2 regions of the Amycolatopsis sp. NPDC004368 genome follow, and region 2 is predicted to be linked to the other one. Evidence: predicted binding sites of a transcription regulator. Region 2 holds the regulator's gene; the other holds the start of a gene.
What was found. The regulator HspR, encoded in region 2, represses chaperone genes until heat shock. The targets are predictions, from matches to a motif close to ANNTTGAGTNNNNNNNACTCAANNT.
Positions count from the first base shown of each region.

Region 1 (7,794 bases), on a different contig from region 2:
GCGATCACCATGCGGTCGGCCCACGAGTAGCCCAGCGCGTCGCTGACGGTGGAGAAGACGTCGAGGTCGATGCGCAGCACCACGGCGTTGGCGAAGTCGCGCAGCGGCTCCTTGGCGACCTGCTGGAAGCCCGGCCGGTTGAGGTGGCCGGTGAGCGGGTCGTGGTAGGCGTCGTGGCGCAGGGTCGCGAGCAGCCGGCGGTTGTCGAGCGACGTGGCGAGGTGGCTGGCCATCGTGCCGAGCAGCTGCACGTCGTACTTGCCGAAGCCGCGCCAGCGGGAGAGCCGGTCGTGGGCCTCGACGACACCCAGCAGCTGGTTGGCACTGCGCAGCGGCACCACGAGCGCTTCCTGCGCGCCGCGGTTGAGCAGCGCCGCGCGGACGTCGGGGTTGGCCTCGGTGATGCGGAAGTGGCGCACGTGGGCGCCGGGCAGGCGCTGCAGCGGGTCGTCCGCACCCGGGTCGACGGGCGGCAGCTCGTCGCCCGCCACGACCACGCGCATGGTGTCCTTGGCCTCCAGGCGCAGCCGCAGCACGACGCGGCCGGCGGCCAGCTGGTCCTTGATGCGCTCGGCGATCGTGGCCCACTCGCGCACGTCGACGCCGCCCACGAGCTCGTCGGCGCGCCCGGCCGGACGCGCGGCGGCCTGTTGGCCCGACCGCGCGACCATGAGGCTCACGTCGGACAGCGCCTCCATGTCCCGCTGCTCGCGCAGGAGGTCGGAGTAGGCCCAGTACAGCGCGGTGAGACCGAGGAACACGGCCAGCACCAGCGGCCACGCCTGCGGGGTGCTCGCGATCACGAGGTAACCGCTCAGGCCCACCGACGCGTTCACGAAGCCCACCACGAGGATGCGGCCGGTGAGGCGGATGGCGGTGCTCACGCGCATGCGGCGGCGCAGCACGCGCACGGCGGCCAGCGCCAGCAGCGTGCTGACCAGCGGCGCGGTGAGCGTGCCGGCGAGCGCGGCGACCCACGGCATGGCCTCGTCGCCGCCCACCGCCTGCTTCACGAGCCCGGCGACGGCGAACGCACCGGTGATCTCGAGCAGGAACGCGCCCGCGTTGTAGAGGACCCGTCCGGCGACCTTGCGGGCCAGCAGGGTGCCGATGCCCGCGACCAGGTGCGCAGCCAGCACGACCTCGAACGGCGCGACGAAGAAACCGATTACCAGGGGAATTTCTGTGAACGAGATCGTCCACGAAATGCCGCTTCGGACGTCGACGTTGATGCCCAGCTGTTCGGCGAGCAGGAACGCGAGCGCGAGGACCGGGCCGATCCACCAGAGCTTGGCCGAACCGTGGAAGGGCAACCAGGAACCGACCGCGAACGCGGTGACCAGACCCAGGCCGAGAACGGCGAAGGTGTAGATGCGGAACCGGCGTTCGTCCGTTCGGGCCTCGGTGAAGGTCCCGGAAACGGCGCCCCCCTTGCCCTGCTTCGCCCGTGGGGCGGCATCAGGCCTGCCGTTGCTGTCCGGCATCCGACCTTCCTTCCCGGCTGCCCACCGGTCGCGCTCGTCCGTGACGTCAGGTGTGGACAAGGGCCATACCGTACCCCGGAGGGCGTACCCGTGTCCCTTTCGAGACAGTAGGAGATCACCCCAGGGTTAACAATGGGCGTGTGGCGCTGACCTGCGTGGACCAAGGAGTGAAACTCCCCGTTCGTGCCTGATCTGTCGTCCTGGGGTGTGTTCAGGGGTTCTGCCGAGTCCTGCGGGGCGACAATGAAGTACATGCACAACGACGTGACAGCCACCGGGCACGCGGCACGCATCGCCACGGTGGACGCGCTGCTCCCCGCGCCACTCCCCTTCGAAGTCCACGACGACGCCACCCTCCTGTCGGTGCAGGTCGGGGACACGACGGCCGCCGGTCTGGCCACCAGCACCGAGCTCGGCCCCGACAGCTCCCAGTCGATCTGGCGGGCGCTGACCGAGCACCGGCTCGAGGTCCAGCTCGCCGGCCCGGACCCCGCCGCGGGCCTCGACGCCCTGCTCACTCGATGGGATGAACACCTGTCGACCATCGCCCGCCCGGGGGATCCCGAGTGCTCGGCCGTGGTCTCCCGGCCCAGCCGTGACACCGCCGGGGTGACCGAAATGCTGCGCCACGGCTTCGCGCCCGTCGGCGTGATCGCGGTGCGGCCCGCCCAGCGCATGGCCGCCTCCGGCCCCGCGACGACCCCCGGCGTCTGCATCCGCCACGCGACGCCCGACGACCTCGAAACGGCCGTGCGCCTGATGCTGGAACTGCAGCAATACGACTCGCAGTTCGGCCGGGTCACCGTGCGCCCGGGCATCGACGAGCTCGTGGGCAAGGAGCTGCTGCGGCTGCTGGAGCGACCGGAGCCGCAGGTGTGGATCGCCGAGCTGTACGGGAAGGCGCTCGGCCTGGCCGTGCTGCAGATGCCCGACGAGACGGCGTGGATCCAGCACCGCGTGGCCGCGTCGAGGATCGGCTACCTCTCTTCGCTGGCGGTGGCCGGGGCGGCGCGGTCGGCCGGTGTCGGCACGGCGCTGGCGGCCCACGCTCACCAGGTCTTCGACGAAGCCGGCGCGGACGTCGTGTTGTTGCACACAGCCGCGGCGAATCCGCGGTCGACACCGTTCTGGTACGCGCAGGGGTACCGGCCGTTGTGGACGGGCTGGCAGCGTCGACCGGCCCTGCGGTAGTTCTCGGTCCGCGCGGCCGTCGGGGGCTCGTCGGGCGTGCTCGCTAGGCTTGGCGTTCCGTGACGAGGGGAGTTCCGACGTGAGCGAGCAGCCGGCGGCCGCGCCGAAGGCGCCCGAGGGCGTGGACACCGAGAAGCCCTCGGCGGCGCGGATCTACGACTGGTACCTCGGCGGCACGCAGAACTGGGCCGTCGACCGCGAGTTCGGCCGGCGCGTGGAACAGCAGTGGCCGCTCGTGCGCCCGGGCGCGAAGCAGAACCGCGAGTTCATGAACCGCACGGTTCGCGCCGCGCTGGCCGCCGGGATCCGGCAGTTCGTGGACCTCGGCTCGGGCGTGCCCACCGCGGGCAACGTCCACGAGGTCATCGACGCCGAACTGGGCGACGACGACCGCGCGACCGTGTTGTACGTGGATTACGAGCCCGTGGCCGTCGCCCACGCGACGCTGATCCTCGAAGAAGAGGCCGCCACCGACTGGGCCGGCATCCTGCAGGCCGACATGCGCGACCCGAAGTCCGTGCTGCGCGCCCCCGTCACCCGCGAGTTCATCGACTTCTCGCGGCCGGTGTGCCTGCTGATGATGGCGGTCCTGCACTTCGTCGGCCCGGACGACGACCCCGAGGGCCTCGTCAAGCAGTACCGCGACGCCCTCGCACCGGGCAGCTGGCTCTCCATCTCCCAGATGAGCGAGGGCGACGGCTCCGGCGCCGCCCTGGAGGGACTGCGCTGGTTCGTGGAGCAGTACCGCAAGACCAGCAACCCCGTGTGGATGCGCGACCGCGACGACATCGTCCCGTTCTTCGGCGGGTGGCCGTTGCTGGAGCCGGGGATCGTGCACCTGCCGGACTGGCGGCCGGAGCGTGAGCTGAACGCGGTGGAGGCGGAAGCGCGGCCGTTCGCCTGGTGTGGGGTGGCCGAGAAGCCGTGACCCGGCCCACGTGCCCCTGACCAGCACGAAGGCGTGATCGCTGCCAGCGAACACTCCGTCGGAAACAAACCCGCCCCTTGGTTAGTTGAGCAAGGCAGACTCAACTAATCGAGGAGTGCACATGTCAGATCCCCGCCTCCTGCCCGTTCTCCCGCTCGATGACGACGTCGTGCTGCCGGGCATGGTTGTCCCGCTCGACCTCACCGACGCCGAGACCCGGGGCGCGGTGGAGTCCGCTCAGGCCAAGACGCCGGCGACGGCGTCGTTCCCCGGCATCCGCTCCGGCGTGGCCAGCAAGGCCGAAGTGCTGATCGTCCCCCGCATCCACGGCGAGTACGCCGAGATGGGCACGGTCGCCACCGTCGAGCGCATCGGCCGGGTTCCCGGCGGCAAGGCCGCCGTTCTGCTGCGCGGCACCGGCCGCGCCGTGGTGGGCCGCATCGCGGACGGCCCCGGCGCCGCGCGCTGGGTCCACGCCGACGAGGCCGTCGAGTTCACCGACGACCGTTCGACGCAGCTCGCGTCTGAGTACAAGGCCGTGGTCATCTCGCTGCTGCAGCAACGCGGTGGCTGGCAGATGATCGACGCCGTCCAGCAGGTGGAGGACCCGTCGGCGGTGGCCGACCTGTCCGGCAACGCGCCGTACCTGAAGGCGGAGCAGAAGATCGAGCTGCTCACCACGCTCGACGTGAGCACGCGGCTCGAGAAGGCCATGGAGTGGAGCAAGGAGTACCTCGCCGAGCTCGAGGTGACCGACACCATCCGCAAGGACGTCCAGGAGGGCATGGACAAGCAGCAGAAGGAATTCCTGCTGCGCCGCCAGCTCGAGGCGATCCGCAAGGAGCTCGGTGAGCTCGACGGCACCGCCGAGGACGACGACTACCGCGCCCGCGTCGAGGCCGCCGACCTGCCCGACAACGTGAAGAAGGCCGCGCTGGCCGAGGTCGACAAGCTGGAGCGCACCTCCGAGCAGTCGCCCGAGGGCGGCTGGATCCGCACGTGGCTCGACACGGTGCTGGAGCTGCCTTGGAACGAACGCACCGAGGACGTCTACGACATCGCCGCCGCGCGCGCCGTGCTCGACGCGGACCACGCGGGCCTCGACGACGTCAAGGAACGCATCATCGAGTACTTGGCCGTGCGCAAGCGTCGCGCGGAGTCGGGGCTCGGGCCGGTCGGCGGACGCCGGTCGGGTGCCGTGCTCGCCCTCGCGGGCCCTCCCGGGGTCGGCAAGACGTCGCTGGGCGAGTCCGTGGCGAAGGCCATGGGGCGCAAGTTCGTGCGCGTCGCCCTGGGCGGTATCCGGGACGAGGCGGAGATCCGCGGACACCGTCGGACGTACGTCGGCGCGCTGCCCGGCCGTCTCGTGCGGGCCATCAAGGAGGCCGGCTCGATGAACCCGGTCGTGCTGCTCGACGAGATCGACAAGGTCGGCGCCGACTACCGCGGCGACCCGACGGCGGCGTTGCTGGAGGTGCTGGACCCGGAGCAGAACCACACGTTCCGCGACCACTACCTCGAGGTGGAGCTCGACCTGTCCGACGTCGTGTTCCTCGCGACGGCCAATGCGCTGGAGACCATCCCCGGCCCGCTGCTCGACCGCATGGAACTCGTCACCCTCGACGGCTACACCGAGCACGAGAAGGTGACGATCGCCCGTGACCACCTGCTCCCGCGCGAGCTGGAGCGCGCCGGCCTCACGTCCGGCGACGTGGTGATCGCCGACGAGGCGTTCAGCCGGATCGCCGCCGAGTACACCCGCGAGGCGGGCGTGCGCGACGTGAACCGGACGATCGCCAAGCTGCTGCGCAAGATCGCGACGAAGGTGGCGCTGGACCAGGTTTCCCTGCCGGTGGCTGTTGGTGCTTCGGACCTGGAGACCTACCTGGGCCGCCCGCGCCACGTGCCGGAGTCGTCGCTGCCGACCTCGACCCAGCGCACGTCGATCCCCGGCGTGGCAACGGGCCTGGCCGTGACGGGCGCCGGCGGTGACGTGCTCTACATCGAGGCGTCGCTGAACGACCCCGAGAGCGGCTCGACGGGCCTGCAGCTCACCGGCCAGCTCGGCGACGTGATGAAGGAGTCGGTGCAGATCGCGCTCTCGTACCTGCGCTCGCACGGCGCGGAGCTCGAACTGCCCGTCAGCGACCTGAAGGACCGCGGCATCCACGTGCACGTCCCCGCGGGCGCGGTGCCGAAGGACGGCCCCTCGGCCGGCGTCACCATGACGACGGCGCTCGCCTCGCTGCTCTCGGGCCGCGTGGTCCGGGCGGACGTGGCGATGACCGGCGAGGTTTCGCTGACCGGTCGCGTGCTGCCGATCGGTGGGGTCAAGCAGAAGCTGCTTGCCGCGCACCGGGCGGGGATGAAGACCGTGATCATCCCGCAGCGCAACGAGCCGGATCTGGACGACGTGCCGGCGGAGGTGTTGTCGCAGCTGGACGTTCACGCTGTGGCGAACGTCCGTGAGGTGCTGGAGTTGGCGTTGACGCCGGCTTCGTCGGAAGTGCCCGCCGCCGCTTGATCATGGATGTCTGGCCCCCGTTTCCCTTGTGGAGACGGGGGCCTTTCACGTGTTTCGGTCCACTGTGGTCTGTCTGCTGTGGATCGATCAGAAGTCGAGCTTGCGCCACTCGAAGCCGGTGCGCCAGGTGGTGTCGCCGGTGGCGAAGCCGGTGAATGCCTCCGCGACGTCGTCGAGGGAGGGGACGTCGGTGCGGGTGGTGGCGGCGTCGGCTGCGCTCATGGTCGCGGGCGCGAACCACACGGCGAGACTGAAACTCATATCGGCCCCCTGGTCTCGGGGCGGCGCCTCCACGCGGCCGAGCATCGTTTGGTTTGGTCGTAATTGGATGTCGATGTCGATCACGACCTGACGGCGGCGCTCGAGGGCCTCCGGCAGGCGGGCGAGCCGCGTGAGTGCGGTGGTGCGGTCGTCGAGGGCGCCGGGCGTGCGCGAGAATCCCGGGCGTGGAGTCCGCGCAACTGCATTCGACGGCACGTCGGTACCTGATGGATCGGTACGCCGAGCTCGTCGACCGGTACGCCGGAATTCCCGACCAGGGCCGGGCGAGTGGCGGTTACTCCCTCGAAGCGAAGTGGGTTTTCCCGCAGTACAACGTGGTGGCCGCGATGCTGGTCGAGGTCGAGCGGCTTGATCCCGACGATCTCCCGCCCGCCCCCGCGCTTTCTGACGCCTTGGTGCGCGCGGCCGAGAAGGCACAATCGCCGTTCACCGATCCGCGGGGCAGCGACTTGGAGGCTGCGGAGCGCCGGCGGTTCGCTCGTACGGTCTCCAGCTGGATGTACGGCGCGCCCCTCACCGCCGAGCCGCTGGGGTACCGGCGGGTGCTGAGCCCGGACGAGTCCACCGATTGGCGCCGACGGCTGGCGTCGCGGTGGGGCCTCCCGAGCGACCTCGCTTGGCACCCCATGGTGGCCGGCCCCGTTCCGGCGGACGTGTTGGTCCTGCGCGCAGAAGTCATGTGGGACGGCCCGGGAGCCGACCTGGTCCGGCTCGCGCTCCGTCGGCTGGGCCGGCCGCGGGTGGTCGAGCTGCGCGAGCGCGGGCCCGAGTACCTGCTGGAACCCGACCTGCTCGAACTCACCTACACCGGCGCCGAGGGGACGTGGATCGACGAGACACTCGACTGGCTCGCTTACGCGTCCCATGAGGGCACGGTCGCCCTGGGTGGCACGGTGGCGGCGGAGCTTGCTCCGCATGTTGAGGAATGGCGTTGGGCCGGCTGGTAGCGGTGGCGTTAACAAATCTGCGGGGCTTGCGCCACGCACCAGGCGAAAAGGTTCGCGTTGCGGTGATTTGTCAGTACGACCATTCCCACCCGCCGGCTTGAAAGTAACCGGAGCTCTCGGTCACCAGGAGCTTGCCGCTCTTGTCCGGCGTTGCGAACGCGAGCTGCCCCGTGTACGTGTGGCCAGGCACATACAGCGACGGCAGCTCCTTGAGCGCCGTCACGCACCCGTCCGTGTCGATCCGTCTTACGTCCCCGGTGCGGCCAGTGGTCGAGAGCGAGAACGGGTTGATCCCGCCGGGCAGGGTTCTGAACGGGCTCAATCGCTGTCCCGCGACCTTGTCGGTGTGGGTCTTCACGGTGATGTCCAGGACGATCGTGTGCCTGCCGCCCACCTCACGCCGGCCGTCGGGGTCGCACTTCGGGTCCACGCTGATTT
Region 1 is NZ_JBSGDT010000035.1:33,158-40,951, forward strand. Features, by position in the region: gene ACWEOE_RS33975 (putative bifunctional diguanylate cyclase/phosphodiesterase) at 1-1,484, opposite strand, end outside; gene ACWEOE_RS33980 (GNAT family N-acetyltransferase) at 1,737-2,675, shown strand; gene ACWEOE_RS33985 (SAM-dependent methyltransferase) at 2,755-3,603, shown strand; gene lon (endopeptidase La) at 3,725-6,127, shown strand; gene ACWEOE_RS33995 (hypothetical protein) at 6,215-6,472, opposite strand; gene ACWEOE_RS34000 (hypothetical protein) at 6,574-7,356, shown strand; gene ACWEOE_RS34005 (hypothetical protein) at 7,427-7,794, opposite strand, start outside.
Region 1: the regulator HspR is predicted to act here: its motif matches at 3,686-3,710, upstream of lon (endopeptidase La).

Region 2 (7,794 bases):
ACCGCGAGCGTGAAGGTGCGGTTGCGGAACAGGCGCAGCGGAACCACCGGCTCCGCGGCGCGCGACTCCACGAGCACCGCCAGCCCGAGCGCCACGACGGCGCCACCGACGTACGCCACGCTCGTCCAGGAAGCCCACGCGAACGTCGAGCCGGCCAGCGAAACCCAGATCAGCACCAGGGCCACGCCGCCGACGAGCAGGGTCGCGCCCAGCCAGTCGATGCGGACCTTGCGCTTGAGCACCGGCAGGTGCAGCGTGCGGCCGAGCACCACGAACGCGATCACCGCGATCGGCACGCAGACCCAGAAGCACCAGCGCCAGCCCAGCGGCGAGTCGACGATCAGGCCGCCGATCAGCGGCCCGGACACGGTGGCGACGGCGAACACCGCGCCCGTGTAACCCGAGTAGCGGCCGCGGTCACGCGGGGCGATCATCGCGGCGATCACGACCTGGATCAGGGCCTGCAGGCCACCGAGTCCCACACCCTGCAGCGCGCGGAACGCGATCAGCTCCGGCATCGACTGCGAGATGCCGCCCAGTGCCGAACCGGCCGTGAAGATCACGATCGCCACTTGGTAGAGCAGCTTCTTGCTGAACAGGTCGCTCAGCTTGCCCCAGATCGGGGTGGTGGCGGTCGACGTCAGCAGCGTCGCGGTGACCACCCAGGTGTATTGGCTCTGCGACCCGTGCAGGTCGGCGAGGATGGTCGGCAGCGCGTTGGACACGATCGTCGACGACAGCATCGCCACCAGCAGGGCGAGCAGCAGGCCCGAGAAGGCCTTCATGATCTGCCGGTGGCTCATCTGCTCGCCGGCGACTTCGGTACTCACTTGCGTTCGGTCACTTCCCGACTTCCGCTTTGTCTACCTTGTCCACGCCGAACTCGGGAGGCCCGAGCACGGTCCGCAGACCGTTGTTCAGTTCCGCGAGCCGGGTCGTCAGGTCGGCGATCCGCTCTTCGTCCCAACCACCGAGGGCCTTCTCGAAGAAGGCGATGTAGCGGCCGCGCCACTTCTCGACCTCGGCGAGCCCCTTCTCGGAGATGCTGATCAGCGACGCACGCCCGTCCTCCGGGGCGGGGCGGCGGTGGACCAGCCCGGCGGCCTGCAGCTGCGAGATCTGGCGGCTGACCACGGAGAGGTCCACGAGCTTGCGCTTGGCCAGCTCGGAGGGCCGGGCTTCACCGTGCTTCGCGAGGTCCGACAGCAGCATCCCGGCGGCCGGGTGGAGGCCGGGTTCGGCCTCCCAGGCCTGCATGATCCACAGGTGCTGCAGCTGCGAAGCGGACCTGAGCTCCCGCATCAGCTCGACCCTGACGTCGTCGGCAGAGCTCATGGGCTTTCCTCCCCGGTCGGACGCTGTTCGCGCGCCCACTTGGTTGTGCCATACAAGTTTATGGCCTGATGGTTGCGTAGGGCAACTATCTAACCGGTGACGTGCCCCACGGCGTTCAGTAATCGGTAACCCGACCGGAGCAACGTTGCTGGCAAAGGGCCGCAGGGCAGCTACTCTGCGGACGAGCCGCAGACGGGGGACGTCACGACAAGATGCTGAAGACTATTGAGGGGAACGAGGTGGGGCAGTGGTGAATTCCCTCGACGCCGACCGCAGAGGCCGGCGCGAGCCGGGGTGCCGCCGCAGGCCCGCCACTCGCCCGTGATCGCCCCGCCCGAGTCCCCGAACCGCCCCCGACCTGTGAACGAACCTCGATGACAGCCGATTCGATCAGCCCGATCCCCCGCTCGGCGGCACCCCGTGAGACGCCCGCCGCCGTGGCCGCGATGGTGCGGCTGATCCGTGACACCTGGGCGCTCGCCGAGCCCTTCATCCCGGAGATCTCGCAGTTCTTCTACGGGATGCTGTTCACGCTTGCGCCGGTCACGCGCGACTTCTTCCCCATCAACATGGAGGTGCAGCGCGGGCGGCTCGTGCGCGCGCTCGTGCACATCGTGCAGATGGTGGACCGGCCCGACGACCTCGTGCCGTTCCTGCGCCAGCTCGGCCGCGACCACCGCAAGTTCGGCGTGATCCCGCGGCACTACGAGGCTGTGGGCACGGCGCTGCTGGCCGCGCTGAAGAACCACCTGGGGCCGCAGTGGACCGAGCCGGTGGAGCGGGCGTGGGCCGAGGCGTTCACGATCGTCGCGCGCGCGATGCAGGAGGCCGCGGCCGCCGACGTGAACCCGGCGTCGTGGCACGCGACCGTGGTCGAGCACCGGCGGCTGACGTGGGACCTCGCGCTGGTGCGGCTGCTGCCGGAGCAGCCCGTGCCGTACCTGCCGGGCCAGTACATGAGCGTGGAGGTGCCGCAGCGGCCGCGGCTGTGGCGCTACCTCTCGCCGGCCAATGCGCCGCGGGAGGACGGGGGCATCGAGTTCCACGTGCGCGCGGTCGACGGCGGCTGGGTCTCGCGCGCGATCGTGAGCCACACCCAACCCGGCGACATCTGGCGGCTCGGGCCACCGCTCGGCCGGATGGCGATCGACCGCGAACGGTCCCGCGGTGTCGTGATGGTCGCGGGCGGTACCGGTGTCGCGCCGCTGCGTTCGATCCTCGACCACCTGGCGATGTGGGGCGAGAACCCGAAAACGCGCCTCTTCTACGGCGGCCCGGCGCGTGAGGACCTCTACGACCTCGAAGAGCTGCGCGCGCTGTCGTCCACGAACCCCTGGCTGACCGTGACGCCGGTCGTCGAACGCGGTGACCACCTGCCCGGGTGCGAGCAGGGCACGCTGGCGGAAGCGGTTACGCGGTACGGCGCCTGGCCCGACCACGACATCCTCGTGTCGGGTTCCCCCTCGATGATCCGCGCGACGGTTTCCCGCATGCTGGTGGCCGGGAGCGTGCTGAGCCAGATCCAGTACGACCCGTTCACCATCGACTGATCTTTTCGTTTCCCGCCAAGGGAAACCGTTGAAGATCATTTTTACTGAGCGCCAGATCGGGTTGACTGGTCGTGGCTGAAATTGCTCCGTTCGAGCGGGAACGGTGTTCACTGCACCCGTTTTCCGGTCGTGGCGCCTACAGTCGGGATTCCTCGGGGGCGGCACGCGTGCGCAAAGCCGCGTGAAGACTGAAACTGCTTGGCACGACTGGAGAAAACCGTTCCCGATGAATGCTGAATCCGTGAAGATCGACCTTGCTCCCGCGCTGGTCCGCAAACCGGTACCAGGGTCCGAGACCGCGCGCGTGATCCGCGAGAGTTTCGCGCTGGTGGAGCCCAGATCCGAAGAGCTGGCGCAGTACTTTTACGGCGCGCTGTTCGTGATCGCGCCGGACGCGCGGGAGCTGTTTCCGGTGACGATGGCCACGCAGCGCAGCAGATTGTTGCGGGCGCTCGTGTACGTGGTGCAGATGGTGGACAGACCCGACGAACTCACCACGTTCCTCGGTCAGCTCGGCCGTGACCACCGGAAGTTCGACGTGGTGACGCGCCACTACGACGCCGTCGGAACCGCGTTGATCAGTGCGATGAAACGATTTCTCGGCAAAGCGTGGACGCCCGAGGTGGAAACGGCGTGGACGTCGGCCTATGGCTTGATCTCCGAGACCATGCGCAAAGCCGCCGCCGAGGAGTCGGGGCCGGCGTCGTGGACCGGCACGGTGCTGGAGCACCGGAAGCTCTCGGCCGACGTCGCGCTGGTGCGGGTGCGCACGGAGCAGCTGCTGCCGTACCGGTCGGGCGCGTACGTGAGCGTCGAGGTGCCACAGCGCCCCCGGCTGTGGCGCTACCTGTCGATGGCCACGGCACCCCGCGACGACGGCTTGCTCACCTTCCACGTGCGCGCGGTCGCCGGCGGGTGGGTCTCGCGGGCCATCGTGAACCACACCCACGCCGGCGACGTCTGGCGCTTGGGGCCTTCACTGGGTGCGCTGTCCGTTCTGCCGACCGCGGACCAGCGGCCACTGCTGATGATCGCCGGCGGCACCGGGATCTCGCCCCTGCTGGCGGTCCTCGACGACCTGTCGCACTGGAAGCGCAACCCCCCGGTGCACGTCTTCTTCGGCGGCCGCAAGCCCGGCGACCTGTACGCCCTCGATGAGCTGCGCCGACTCGCCGTCACCTCGCCCTGGCTCACCGTCACCCCCGTCACCGAAGAGGGCGCCGTCCCCGGCGGCGACCGGGGGACGCTGGCCACCGCCGTGACGCAGCGTGGCGCCTGGAAGGACCACGAGGTGCTGGTGGCGGGCTCCCCGGACATGATCCGCGGGACGATCGCGAAATTGCTGGCCGCCGGCGTGGACCTCGAACGAATCCGGTACGACCCGTTCACCTTGGACTAGTGTCCGGGGGCATGGAGATCACGATCCCCACCCCGGCCGGCGACATCGACGGCTACCTGGCGACACCGTCCGGTCCTGGCCCGTTCCCCGCGGTCGTGATCATCCACGACGCCATCGGCTTGTCGAAGGACGCCAGGGCGATCACCGACCACTTCGCCGCCGAGGGCTACCTGGCGCTCAGCCCGAACCTGTACTCACGCGGCGGGCTGTTCCGCTGCGTCCGGCAGGTCTTCAAGGACATGTTCGCCCGCAAGGGCCGCGCCTTCGACGACATCGATGCTTCGCGGGTATTCTTGGCTTCCCGCGACGACTGCACCGGCAAGATCGGCATCGCGGGCTACTGCCTGGGCGGCGGCTTCGCGCTCGTCGCGGCTTCCCGATCCTTCGACGTTTCCGCCCCCTACTACGGACAGCTGCCCCGCGATTTGTCCGTTTTGGACGATGCCTGCCCGGTGGTGGCGAGCTTCGGCCGCCGCGACCCTTCGCTGCGCGGCGCCGCGGCCAAGCTGTCGGCGGCACTGGAGGAACGCTCGGTGCCCCACGACGTCAAGGAGTACCCGGACGCGGGCCACAGCTTCGCCAACAAGATGGGCCCGGCGCCGGTGGCGGCTTTGGCGAAGGTGGTGGGGTTCGGGTACCACGAGCCTTCGGATCGGGACGCTTGGCAACGGGTGATGACGTTCTTCGGCGAATACTTGAAGACGCCTTCCTGAGTGGGCTTGCGCGGTGACGGGGCGTGCGGCTGTGCCAGAGGTCCAGTCGAGCGTGCGTGGCGGCGTGAAGGGACCCGCCGTGCGCCAAGTGGCCGTCCGCACCCCGAACGCGAAACAGCCCCTCCACCACCGAAACCCGGCGGCAAAGGGGCTGTCCCAAACCAAAATCCGAAAACCTCAGCGGCGCTTCGGCTTCCACACGACCAAAGACGTCTGCTGCCGCATCGGCACCAGGTCCTTCCGGTACGAAGCGTGCACCGCCGCGGCGGCTTGTTCGGCGGCGGCGTAGGCGGACGCCAGCTCCTCCGTGAGCTCGTGCACCCGCGCCCGCAGCGCGTCGACCTGGTTCTCCAGTTCGATGATGCGCTTCACGCCCGCCAGGTTGACCCCGTCTTCCTGCGAGAGGCGCTGGACCTCGCGCAGCAGGGCGATGTCACGCATGGAGTACCGCCGGCCGCCGCCGGAGGTGCGGCCCGGGGAGACCAGGCCCTGGCGGTCGTAGGAGCGCAGGGTTTGCGCGTGGAGACCCGAGAGCTGGGCTGCCACGGAGATCACGAACACGGGGGTGTCCTCGTCCGCGCCGTGCGGGAGCCCCGGGATTCCGCCGAACATCACCGTCACCTGCCTTCGAGCATCTCGGTCACCTCGGGCCGCGGGTCGTGGCCCTTGGTCGCTTCGGCGTAGGCCTCCAGGGCCTCGCGGGCCTTGTCGTCCAGTGTGGTCGGCACGGCGGCCTGCAGGGTCACGAGGAGGTCACCCTGTGAGCCATCGCGCTTCTGGATTCCCTTGCCACGAACGCGAAGCACGCGGCCGCTCGCGGTGCCCGCCGGGACCTTCAGCGAGACCTTGCCCTCGAGCGTCGGCACGGTGATCGTCGTGCCCAGGGCGAGCTCGGTGAAGTCGACCGGCACCGACAGGGTGAGGTCGAGCTCCTTGCGGCCGAACAGCTTGTGCGGCGCGACATGCACGCGCACGTACAAGTCTCCGGCCTGCGCGCCGCCCCGGCCCGGTTCGCCTTGTCCTGCGAGCCGGATCCGCTGGTCGTCGTCGACGCCCGGCGGGATGCGCACGGTCAGCGTGCGGGTGCGGGTGCTGATGCCCTCGCCGCCGCACTCCGGGCACGGGTCGTCGATGATCTGGCCGCGGCCGCGGCAGTCGCGGCACGGCTCGGAGAACGCAAAGGCGCCCTGGCTGCGGCTGACGAGACCCGAGCCACCACAGGTCGGGCACTGACGTGGCGACGTGCCCGGCTTCGCGCCGTTGCCGCCACACGTCGAACACGTCGCGGGGCTCGACAGCCGCAGCGGCAGGGTCGCGCCCTTGACCGCCTCGGTGAAGTCGATCCGCACGTCGGTCTCGACGTCGGCGCCGCGCTGCGGGCGGTTGGCCGAAGCCGCCCCGCCGGCCCGGCCCTGGCGGCCGAAGATGCCGCCCAGGATGTCGCCGAGCCCACCGAAACCGCCCTGCTGAGCGGCGCCGGCCTGGCCGAAGATGTCGCCCATGTCGAAGCCGCCCGTGCCGCCGGCGCCGCCCGGGAACCCGCCGAAACCGCCGGAGCCGAAGAGGCGCTGGGCCTCGTCGTACTCCTTGCGCTTCGCCGGGTCGGACAGCACGCCGTACGCCTCGGACACGGCCTTGAACTTGTTCTCCGCCGCGGTGTTGCCCGCGTTGGCGTCCGGGTGGTTCTCCTTGGCGAGCTTGCGGTACGCCTTCTTGATCTCGTCCGCGGTGGCGTCGGAGGAGACACCCAGCTCTTTGTAGAAGTCCTTGCCCATCCACTCCCGAGCACTCATCGGGTGCCTCCTCCTTTCGCTGTGAAACGGTTGTTACTGCTGGTTCGGCTCATCGATCGACCCGTCCAGCGGCAGCTCGCCACCGACGGGCGGGTCGACCGGTGCCGCGGCCGGCTCGTGGTCGGTGACCCCGACCAGCGCCGCCCGCAGGACCCGGTCGCCGAAGCGGTAACCGCGGCGCATCACCACGGTGACCGTCGGACCCGTCACGTCCGGCGAGGTGTTGTGCTGCACGGCCTCGTGCACGCTCGGGTCGAAGGCTTCGCCCTCCACGCCGAACGACTCGAGACCGGCTCGCTGCAAGCCGCTCACCAGCTTGTCGCCGACCGCCTTGAACGCACCGGTGAGGTCACCGTGCTGCTCGGCCCGCTCGAGGTCGTCGAGCAGGGGCAGCAGGTCACCGACCACCGACGCCTTCGCGCTCAGCACCACGGCCTCGCGGTCGCGGTCCACGCGCTTGCGGTAGTTGGCGTACTCCGCCTGCAAACGCTGCAGGTCGGCCGTGCGCTCGGCCAGCTGCTTCTCGACGTCCGACCCGACGGAAACCGCGTCGTCGATCGAGTCGCCGAGCGAGGGGCCCGCGTGCTGCGCGGGCGCCTCGTCCACAAGAGCTTCGTCCTCCGGCAACGGCGGGCGAGCTTCACCGGTCTGCGGGTCGACCCGCCGCCGGTCCCGCACGACCACCGGTTCCTCTGGGCCTCGGCCCTCGGCTTCGGAGTGTCGCGGGGTCACTTCTTCTCGTCCTCTTCCACGATCTCGGCGTCGACCACGTCATCGGCCTTGTCCTGGCCCGCACCCGCGGACCCGGCGTCGGCACCCGGAGCGCCACCGTCGCCGGCCGCACCCTGGTTGGCGTACAGCGCGGTGCCCAGCTCCTGCGAAGCCGTGTTCAGCTTCTCGATGGACTCCCGGATCTTGGCCGAGTCGGTGCCCTTGAGCGCCTCGTTGGCCTCGTCGATCGCGGTCTTCACCTTGCCCTTGACGTCCTCGGGCAGCTTGTCCTC
Region 2 is NZ_JBSGDT010000001.1:247,560-255,353, forward strand. Features, by position in the region: gene ACWEOE_RS01120 (MFS transporter) at 1-803, opposite strand, end outside; gene ACWEOE_RS01125 (MarR family winged helix-turn-helix transcriptional regulator) at 841-1,335, opposite strand; gene ACWEOE_RS01130 (globin domain-containing protein) at 1,710-2,885, shown strand; gene ACWEOE_RS01135 (globin domain-containing protein) at 3,112-4,284, shown strand; gene ACWEOE_RS01140 (dienelactone hydrolase family protein) at 4,296-4,997, shown strand; gene ACWEOE_RS01145 (heat shock protein transcriptional repressor HspR) at 5,175-5,609, opposite strand; gene dnaJ (molecular chaperone DnaJ) at 5,615-6,790, opposite strand; gene grpE (nucleotide exchange factor GrpE) at 6,824-7,522, opposite strand; gene dnaK (molecular chaperone DnaK) at 7,519-7,794, opposite strand, start outside.